DNA from 4 places in the Enterobacter dykesii genome. Region 2 is predicted to be linked to each of the others. Evidence: predicted binding sites of a transcription regulator. Region 2 holds the regulator's gene; each other region holds the start of a gene.
The links. The regulator PurR, encoded in region 2, represses purine synthesis genes. The targets are predictions, from matches to a motif close to CANGCAAACGTTTGCNTG.
Positions count from the first base shown of each region.

Region 1 (2,203 bases), 1.9 Mb from region 2:
TGCGTAATAAAGCCGATATCCCGCTGACCTTCTGGGACTATCGTCATCACGCTCTGGTCGCGACGATCCGCACAGAGGAGCCGCACGGCGGCGTGGCGCGGCAGATTTTCCACAACGACGGCATTCTGGCGTTCCTGCCGCTTGCCGATCCGCACCTGTGCTCGATTGTCTGGTCCCTGGTGCCGGAGAAAGCCCGGCAGATGCATGAGGCAGCGCCGGACGCCTTTAACCAGGCGCTGTGCGTGGCCTTTGATAACCGCCTTGGCCTGTGCACGCTTGAAAGCGAGCGGCAGGTGTTCCCGTTAACCGGCCGCTACGCGCGTCAGTTTGCCGCGCACCGTCTGGCGCTGGTCGGTGATGCGGCGCATACCATTCATCCGCTGGCCGGGCAGGGCGTCAACCTTGGCTTTATGGACGCGGCGGAGCTGGTTGAGGAACTGCGTCGCCTGCACCGCGAAGGCAAAGATATCGGCCAGCATCTGTACCTGCGTCGCTACGAGCGCAGCCGCAAGCACAGTGCGGCGATGATGCTGGCGGGCATGCAGGGCTTCCGCGAGCTGTTTGCCGGGGCGAATCCGGCAAAAAAACTGCTGCGCGACATTGGCCTCAAGCTTGCTGACACCCTTCCGGGTGTTAAGCCCCAACTCCTCCGTCAGGCGATGGGTCTTAACGATCTTCCCGACTGGTTACGCTAATTTAGACCCCTGTCACACTTTATTTTCCCGGCCTCTGCGCCGGGGAGATTTCCTCGTTTGAAATATTCTAATTTCACGTCATTTTTCGCATTAGAAAATCTAATATACGGGATTTTATGTTACGGAAATTCGGCCCGATTTTCCGCACGAAATATCAGCATGTGCTAAATCCTGTTAGATCATTGTTAATTTTGTGCGGGGTTAATCGCATTTTTCCAGTGAATAACTCTGTAGGCTTTTTAGCGTTTTTTGGTCATAAGCTAATGTGATGACCCGTTTTACCTTATGGTTAACCGCCGGTTTCGGTGGTAAGTTCGGGTAAAAGAGAACGTTTGCGTCGGCGCCAGGTAACGGGGCCGATACCGGGTTTCACGGTGAATTTTTCAACGAGGACAAGATGGCTCAACAGACTCCTTTGTACGAACAACACGTGTTATGCGGCGCCCGCATGGTGGACTTCCACGGCTGGATGATGCCGCTGCACTACGGCTCGCAGATTGATGAGCACCACGCGGTGCGCACCGATGCCGGTATGTTCGACGTGTCCCACATGACGATTGTCGATCTGCGCGGTAGCCGCACCCGGGAGTTTTTGCGTTATCTGCTGGCAAACGACGTCGCCAAACTGAAAACGCCGGGTAAAGCGCTCTATACCGGCATGCTGAATGCCTCGGGCGGCGTGATTGATGACCTTATCGTCTACTACTTCACTGAAGATTTCTTCCGCCTCGTTGTAAACTCCGCCACCCGCGAAAAAGACCTCTCCTGGATCACCCAACACGCCGAACCTTATGCCATCGACATCACCGTCCGTGACGATCTGTCGCTGATCGCCGTACAGGGGCCGAACGCGCAGGCGAAAGCCGCGTCTCTGTTTAACGACGAGCAGCGTAAAGCAACCGAAGGCATGAAGCCGTTCTTCGGCGTGCAGGCGGGCGATCTGTTTATCGCTACCACCGGCTACACCGGTGAAGCGGGCTACGAAATTGCGATGCCGAACGAGAAGGCCGCTGATTTCTGGCGTGCGCTGGTGGAAGCTGGCGTGAAGCCTGCGGGTCTGGGCGCGCGCGATACGCTGCGTCTGGAAGCGGGGATGAATCTTTACGGTCAGGAGATGGATGAAGGCGTCTCTCCGCTGGCCGCCAACATGGGCTGGACCATCGCGTGGGAACCGGCTGACCGTGACTTTATTGGCCGCGAAGCGCTGGAGATGCAGCGCGAGAAGGGCACTGAACAGCTGGTGGGCCTGGTGATGACCGAGAAGGGCGTACTGCGCGGCGAACTGCCGGTGCGTTTTACCGATGCCGACGGCATTCATCGCGAAGGCGTGATCACCAGCGGTACCTTCTCCCCGACGCTGGGCTACAGTATTGCACTGGCACGCGTGCCGGCGGGCATTGGCGAAACGGCGGTGGTGCAAATCCGCAACCGCGAAATGCCGGTCAACGTGACCAAACCGATTTTTGTTCGCGCCGGTAAGCCGGTCGCCTAATCATTTTTATCAGGAG
Region 1 covers NZ_CP126604.1:3,736,532-3,738,734, reverse strand. The annotation lists gene ubiI (FAD-dependent 2-octaprenylphenol hydroxylase) at 1-695, shown strand, start outside; gene gcvT (glycine cleavage system aminomethyltransferase GcvT) at 1,093-2,187, shown strand.
Region 1: the regulator PurR is predicted to act here: its motif matches at 1,017-1,034, upstream of gcvT (glycine cleavage system aminomethyltransferase GcvT).

Region 2 (2,203 bases):
TCGAGACATCTACGCCCCGGGCAATAACAGGCAGTAACCCCATCGGGGAGAATTCTGTGGTGCCAATCCCAAAAGCGCCAATCGCCAGGGCCAGCAGGGGAAAATTGATTTTCATGCGTCAACTCCGGATGCCGTGTCATGTGGTGACACAGAACAAAGAAGCGGAAAGCATGACATCAATCACAAAAAATGAGAAGTTAACAAAATGGCAAAAGATTTTTGCCAGAGAAGTAACAATCCGGGGTGTCGGGAGGGAGAAGGCTCTCCCTCCGCGTAAATCAGTGCAGCGCAGCCGTCAGACCGGCCGCAACAATCAGAGCCAGCACAACAACGGTGGTGAACAGCGAAAACTTAAGATCGGAACTCATCAATTTTTCTCCTTTTAATCCCCACACGAAAAGTGAGCTTGCTCATTTTTGCACAGATTACGTCAAAAATCTTCCTAGATTTATACTGATAACCACTTTACCTCTTCCCCTTTTCATCAAGATAGGACAAAATTCCACGCTAAATTTATTAGCGTACCGGCCATTGACCCCCTCCTGACGTCCCGTGTCGTTTTCCCGGCGTGCCGCAATTCAAGATTGCGTGATAAGGGTGAGAGAAGGCAAACGTTTACCTTCAAGTTTTTCAGGAGCTTAGGATATGGTCTGGAGTGACATTTAATGGCAACAATTAAAGACGTAGCAAAACGCGCAAACGTTTCCACTACAACCGTATCACATGTAATTAACAAAACCCGCTTTGTGGCGGAAGAGACGCGCAACGCCGTCTGGGCAGCGATCAAAGAGCTGCACTATTCGCCAAGTGCGGTTGCGCGTAGCCTCAAGGTTAATCACACCAAGTCCATTGGATTGCTGGCGACCAGCAGTGAAGCGGCCTATTTTGCCGAGATCATTGAAGCGGTCGAAAAGAACTGCTTCCAGAAAGGCTATACCCTGATTCTGGGCAACGCGTGGAACAGCATTGAAAAACAGCGTGCCTACCTGTCGATGATGGCGCAAAAGCGCGTTGATGGCCTGCTGGTGATGTGTTCCGAGTATCCGGAATCCGTGCTGTCGATGCTGGAAGAGTATCGCCATATTCCGATGGTGGTGATGGACTGGGGCGAAGCGCGCGCGGACTTCACCGATTCCGTTATCGATAACGCCTTTGAAGGCGGCTATATGGCCGGTCGTTATCTGATTGAACGCGGTCACCGCGAGATTGGCGTGATCCCCGGTCCGCTGGAGCGCAACACCGGCGCGGGCCGTCTGGCCGGTTTTATGAAAGCGATGGAAGAAGCGCTGATCAACGTGCCGGAAAACTGGATCGTGCAGGGCGACTTTGAGCCGGAGTCGGGCTACCGTGCGATGCAGCAGATCGTCTCCCAGCCGCACCGTCCGACCGCCGTGTTCTGCGGGGGCGACATCATGGCCATGGGCGCGCTCTGCGCTGCCGACGAGTTGGGCCTGCGCGTACCGCAGGATATTTCCGTGATCGGCTATGACAACGTGCGTAACGCGCGCTTCTTCACCCCGGCGTTGACTACCATTCACCAGCCAAAAGACTCGCTGGGCGAAACGGCTTTCAACATGCTGATGGACAGGATCGTCAACAAGCGTGAAGAGTCGCAGTCCATTGAAGTTCACCCGCGTCTTATCGAACGCCGTTCCGTTGCGGACGGTCCGTTCCGCGACTACCGTCGTTAATCGCTTTACGGGGCCAGCTATGCTGGCTCCCGTAACCATTCCCGGTTTAGCGTTTCGCTGTCTCCCAGATAGTCCAGCAGCCACGCCATCGCAGGCGAGACATCATTTTGCTGCCAGGTGAGGCAGCAGGCCGCATCCGGGAACGGATTCTCCAGCGTCAGCTCAACCCACTCTCCGGTATCGATGCGCGGACGCGCAAAATGAACGGGCACCATCGCGACGCACAGCCCGGCGCTGAGGCACGTCGCCGATGATTCCCAGTCCGGAGCCACCACCCGCCGCTGGTTGTCCAGAAGCCAGGTGATACGCTTGGGCAATGAACGGGACGTATCCTCCAGCACCAGCGACGGCCAGTTGCGCAGCGTGTCATCGCTCAGCGGCCCGTCCATCGCCGCCAGCGGATGATCGCTTGCCACCACGCATTTCCAGCTCAGCATCCCCATATCGCGAAAGGCGTAACGTCCCCCGACCGGGATCGCCTGCGTGGCCCCAATCGCCATCTCTGCCCTGCC
Region 2 covers NZ_CP126604.1:1,882,497-1,884,699, reverse strand. The annotation lists gene F0320_RS09020 (MFS transporter) at 1-115, opposite strand, end outside; gene F0320_RS09015 (YnhF family membrane protein) at 279-368, opposite strand; gene purR (HTH-type transcriptional repressor PurR) at 666-1,691, shown strand; gene punR (DNA-binding transcriptional activator PunR) at 1,709-2,203, opposite strand, start outside.

Region 3 (2,203 bases), 360 kb from region 2:
ATATCGCCCGTGCTGCCGAGATCGATACTGCCGACGTTCAGGGCCTCCAGCATCTGCGGGCCAGCCGGAAACTCCACCCACGAGAATTTGGTCTCCGGGAAGCGTTTTTCCAGCAGCTGGTGGCTTTTCGCCAGCACCATGCTGACGCTGCCTTTCTGATAGCCGATACGTAAGCTTTCCGGAGCCGTTTCTGCGGCATGGGCCAGCGAGGTAAGCGCCATCAGACCGGCCAGTCCGATGCGGGTTAAGGTTTTAAACATGTGCGACTCCTTGAGGCTGACCAAACGCCGGGGCCTGGATATCCCTGCGGTGCAGGGCATGCCAGAAGGTTTCCAGGGCGTTATCGAGGCGGGTTTGCAGGTTCGGCGTAAAATGAGGTTTATGTTGATAATCGATAACCTGGGAGTCATCCGCGAAAACGCCGTGGAGGATCTCCTGCGCTTTCAGCGCGTTCAGCACCGGCTTCAGGGCATAATCCACGGCCAGTAAATGGGCAACCGTACCGCCCGTTGCCAGCGGCAGCACAACTTTGCCGTCCAGGGCGCGTTCTGGAAGCAGATCGAGCAGGGTTTTCAGCGCCCCGGAAAAAGAGGCTTTATAAATAGGCGTTGCCACAATTAATCCGTCAGCGCCGTTAAGCTGCTCGATGAGCGTTTTCAGCGCAGGGCTGTCGAAACGGGCATAGAGCAGATCTTCAGGTTCGAAGTTATGCAGGTTCCAGTGGCACACTTCCACATCCAGGGCATTGAGTTTTTCGCGGGCATATTCCAGCAGGGCGCTGGAGCGCGAGGGGAATCGTGGACTTCCGGCCAGGGTAATGACGCGCATACTTCCTCCTTATAACCAATTGTTTTCTTTTATCTAACATTCATAACAATTTTCAGGAGTGTGACACCGCGCGGTTATTCCACTAAATGATTTATCTGCAATTAAAATGCGAAAAAGTGCATAAGAAATAAACTGGGAGGTAAACGATTGCGTTTTGCGCTGATTTTTTGCCGCAGGTCAATTCCCTTTCGCGCGTGGATCGCCCATAATCCCCTCCCGGTTTGCACACCGGGAATCCAGGAGAGTTCATGTACTACCCCTTCGTTCGTAAAGCCCTTTTCCAGCTCGACCCTGAGCGCGCTCATGAATTTACATTCCAGCAATTACGTCGTATTACCGGAACGCCGCTGGCCGCGCTGGTGCGTCAGAATGTGCCGGTAAAACCTGTGCAGTGCATGGGTCTGACCTTTAAAAATCCGCTGGGTCTGGCGGCCGGTCTGGACAAAAATGGCGAGTGCATTGATGCCCTGGGCGCGATGGGCTTTGGCTCCATTGAAATCGGTACCGTCACGCCGCGCCCGCAGCCGGGAAATGACAAGCCGCGCCTGTTCCGCCTGGTTGAAGCCGAAGGGCTGATCAACCGCATGGGCTTTAATAACCTCGGTGTTGATCACCTGGTTGAGAACGTAAAAAAAGCCCATTTTGACGGGATATTAGGCATCAATATCGGCAAAAATAAAGACACGCCGGTAGAGCAGGGTAAAGATGACTATCTGATTTGTATGGAAAAAGTCTACGCCTATGCCGGTTATATTGCGGTGAATATTTCTTCACCCAATACCCCGGGTCTGCGCTCTTTACAATATGGCGAAGCGCTGGACGATCTTCTGAGTGCCATTAAAAATAAACAAAATGAACTTCAGTCGATCCACCATAAATATGTTCCGGTCGCGGTTAAGATCGCCCCGGATCTTTCTCCCGAAGAATTGATCCAGGTTGCCGACAGTTTGGTTCGCCATAATATTGATGGTGTTATTGCGACCAATACTACCCTCGATCGTTCCCTCGTGCAGGGAATGAAAAACTGTGACGAAGCGGGTGGGTTAAGTGGACGTCCGGTGCAATTAAAAAGCACCGAAATTATTCGCGCCCTGTCTGCGGAATTAAAAGGACGTCTGCCGATTATTGGCGTCGGCGGTATTGACTCGGTGATTGCTGCGCGCGAGAAGATGGCGGCAGGTGCGTCACTGGTGCAAATCTATTCCGGCTTTATTTTTAAAGGACCGCCGCTGATTAAAGAAATCGTTACTCATATCTAATCTTTTCTCTTAATCAGACAACCAGGGCTTTATTTCCAGCCCTGGTTGTTTTATATTCCGTCACTGTTGCTTATTTAGTCATTATAGTCTTTTATTAATGGTGTTATAAACGAGGC
Region 3 covers NZ_CP126604.1:1,523,104-1,525,306, forward strand. The annotation lists gene F0320_RS07115 (sulfonate ABC transporter substrate-binding protein) at 1-260, opposite strand, end outside; gene ssuE (NADPH-dependent FMN reductase) at 253-828, opposite strand; gene pyrD (quinone-dependent dihydroorotate dehydrogenase) at 1,077-2,087, shown strand.
Region 3: the regulator PurR is predicted to act here: its motif matches at 965-982, upstream of pyrD (quinone-dependent dihydroorotate dehydrogenase).

Region 4 (2,203 bases), 1.4 Mb from region 2:
AGGCCGGGATATTTCGGCAGCAGGGAAGGGTGGATATTCAGCAGACGTCCGGCGAAGTGTTCGACGAAGGCCGGGCTTAGAATACGCATATAGCCCGCCAGCACGACCACGTCCGGCGCGTAGGCATCAATCTCCTGAACCAGCTCGCGGTCAAAGGCTTCACGCCCGGCGAACTGGCTGGCTTCCAGCGCGTGCGCGGGAATGTTCGCTTCCCGCGCGCGCTCAAGGCCGAACGCGTCGGCCTTGTTGCTGAAAACTGCCCGAATGGTGCCATTGATTTTCTTCTGTTTGCAGGCGTCTATGATGGCCTGCAAATTGCTTCCGTTGCCGGAAATGAGCACCACGATGTTTTTCATTCAATGACCACACGCTGTTCGGAATCGGAAGCTTTAATCGTACCGATTTTCCACGCGTTTTCACCTTTTTCAGTCAGCAGCTTAACCGCTTTATCCGCTTCGCTTTCCGGCAGGGCGATAACCATGCCAACGCCGCAGTTAAAGGTGCGGTACATTTCGTGAGAGCTCACGTTGCCCGCGGTCTGCAGCCAGTTAAACACGGCTGGCCACTGCCATGAGGATTCGTCGATCACCGCCTGGGTGTTGTCCGGCAGGACGCGCGGGATGTTTTCCCAGAAGCCGCCGCCGGTCAGGTGAGCGATAGCGTGAACGTCGACGTTCTCGATAAGCTCAAGCACGTTTTTCACGTAGATGCGGGTCGGCGCCAGCAGATGGTCAGCCAGCGGTTTACCGTCAAGCTCGGTGGTCAGCGGGTCGCAACCGCTCACTTCGAGGATTTTACGCACCAGGGAGTAGCCGTTGGAGTGCGGGCCGCTGGAAGCCAGCGCGATCAGCACATCGCCATCGGCCACTTTGCTGCCGTCGATAATTTCTGATTTTTCTACTACGCCGACGCAGAAGCCCGCGACGTCATAATCTTCGCCGTGATACATGCCCGGCATTTCTGCGGTTTCACCACCGACCAGCGCACAGCCGGACTGCAGACAGCCTTCGGCGATACCGTTAATCACGCTGGCAGCGGTATCCACGTCCAGTTTGCCGGTCGCGAAGTAATCGAGGAAGAACAGCGGCTCTGCGCCCTGAACCACCAGGTCATTCACGCACATCGCGACCAGATCGATACCGATCGTGTCGTGACGTTTTAAATCCATCGCCAGGCGCAGTTTGGTGCCTACACCGTCAGTACCCGAGACCAGAACAGGTTCACGATATTTTTGCGGCAGCGCGCACAGTGCGCCGAATCCACCCAGACCACCCATCACTTCCGGGCGGCGGGTTTTTTTCACCACACCTTTGATTCGGTCAACCAGCGCATTACCTGCGTCAATATCAACACCGGCATCTTTGTAGCTGAGAGAAGTTTTGTTGGTCACGGCTTAAATCCCCACGCGATTGCATAGCTAGTAAGAAAAATCGGCGCAATTCTAACAGTCCAGGCAAACGTTTGCGAGCCTATTCTGGACGTGGGGATCTTTTTTTCTGTGTACTTCGTGAATGCAGCCAAACTTGACTCTGTTCACGAAAATGAAACCGGTTTCTGAGAACTGCTTGCAACAGCTATGCCCTTTGCACATCATCGAACTGAAACCGGTTTCTGTAATTGTTTTTGCAGAAAATAACGCAGAATGAGGGAAAGCGAATGTCAGGATTTAAAGCAGATTTTCTGTGGGGCGGGGCCGTTGCGGCGCACCAGCTGGAAGGCGGCTGGAAAGAGGGCGGCAAGGGCGTGAGCGTCGCCGACGTCATGACCGCGGGGGCGCACGGCGTGCCGCGTGAAATCACCAACGGCGTGCTGGAGGGGAAAAATTACCCTAACCATGAAGCCATCGATTTCTACCACCGCTATAAAGAAGACATCAAACTCTTTGCCGAGATGGGGTTCAAATGCTTCCGCACCTCTATTGCCTGGACGCGGATCTTCCCGAAAGGCGACGAGCTTGAGCCTAACGAGGCTGGCCTGAAATTCTATGACGATCTGTTCGACGAATGCCTGAAGTACGGCATCGAGCCGGTTATCACTCTTTCTCACTTCGAGTTGCCTTTCCATCTGGTCACCGAATACGGCGGCTGGCGCAACCGTAAGCTGATCGACTTCTTCGTTCGTTTTGCAAAAGTGGTGTTCCAGCGCTACCAGCATAAGGTGAAGTACTGGATGACCTTCAACGAGATCAACAACCAGGCTAACT
Region 4 covers NZ_CP126604.1:3,322,278-3,324,480, reverse strand. The annotation lists gene purN (phosphoribosylglycinamide formyltransferase) at 1-356, opposite strand, end outside; gene purM (phosphoribosylformylglycinamidine cyclo-ligase) at 353-1,390, opposite strand; gene F0320_RS15805 (6-phospho-beta-glucosidase) at 1,657-2,203, shown strand, end outside.
Region 4: the regulator PurR is predicted to act here: its motif matches at 1,451-1,468, upstream of purM (phosphoribosylformylglycinamidine cyclo-ligase).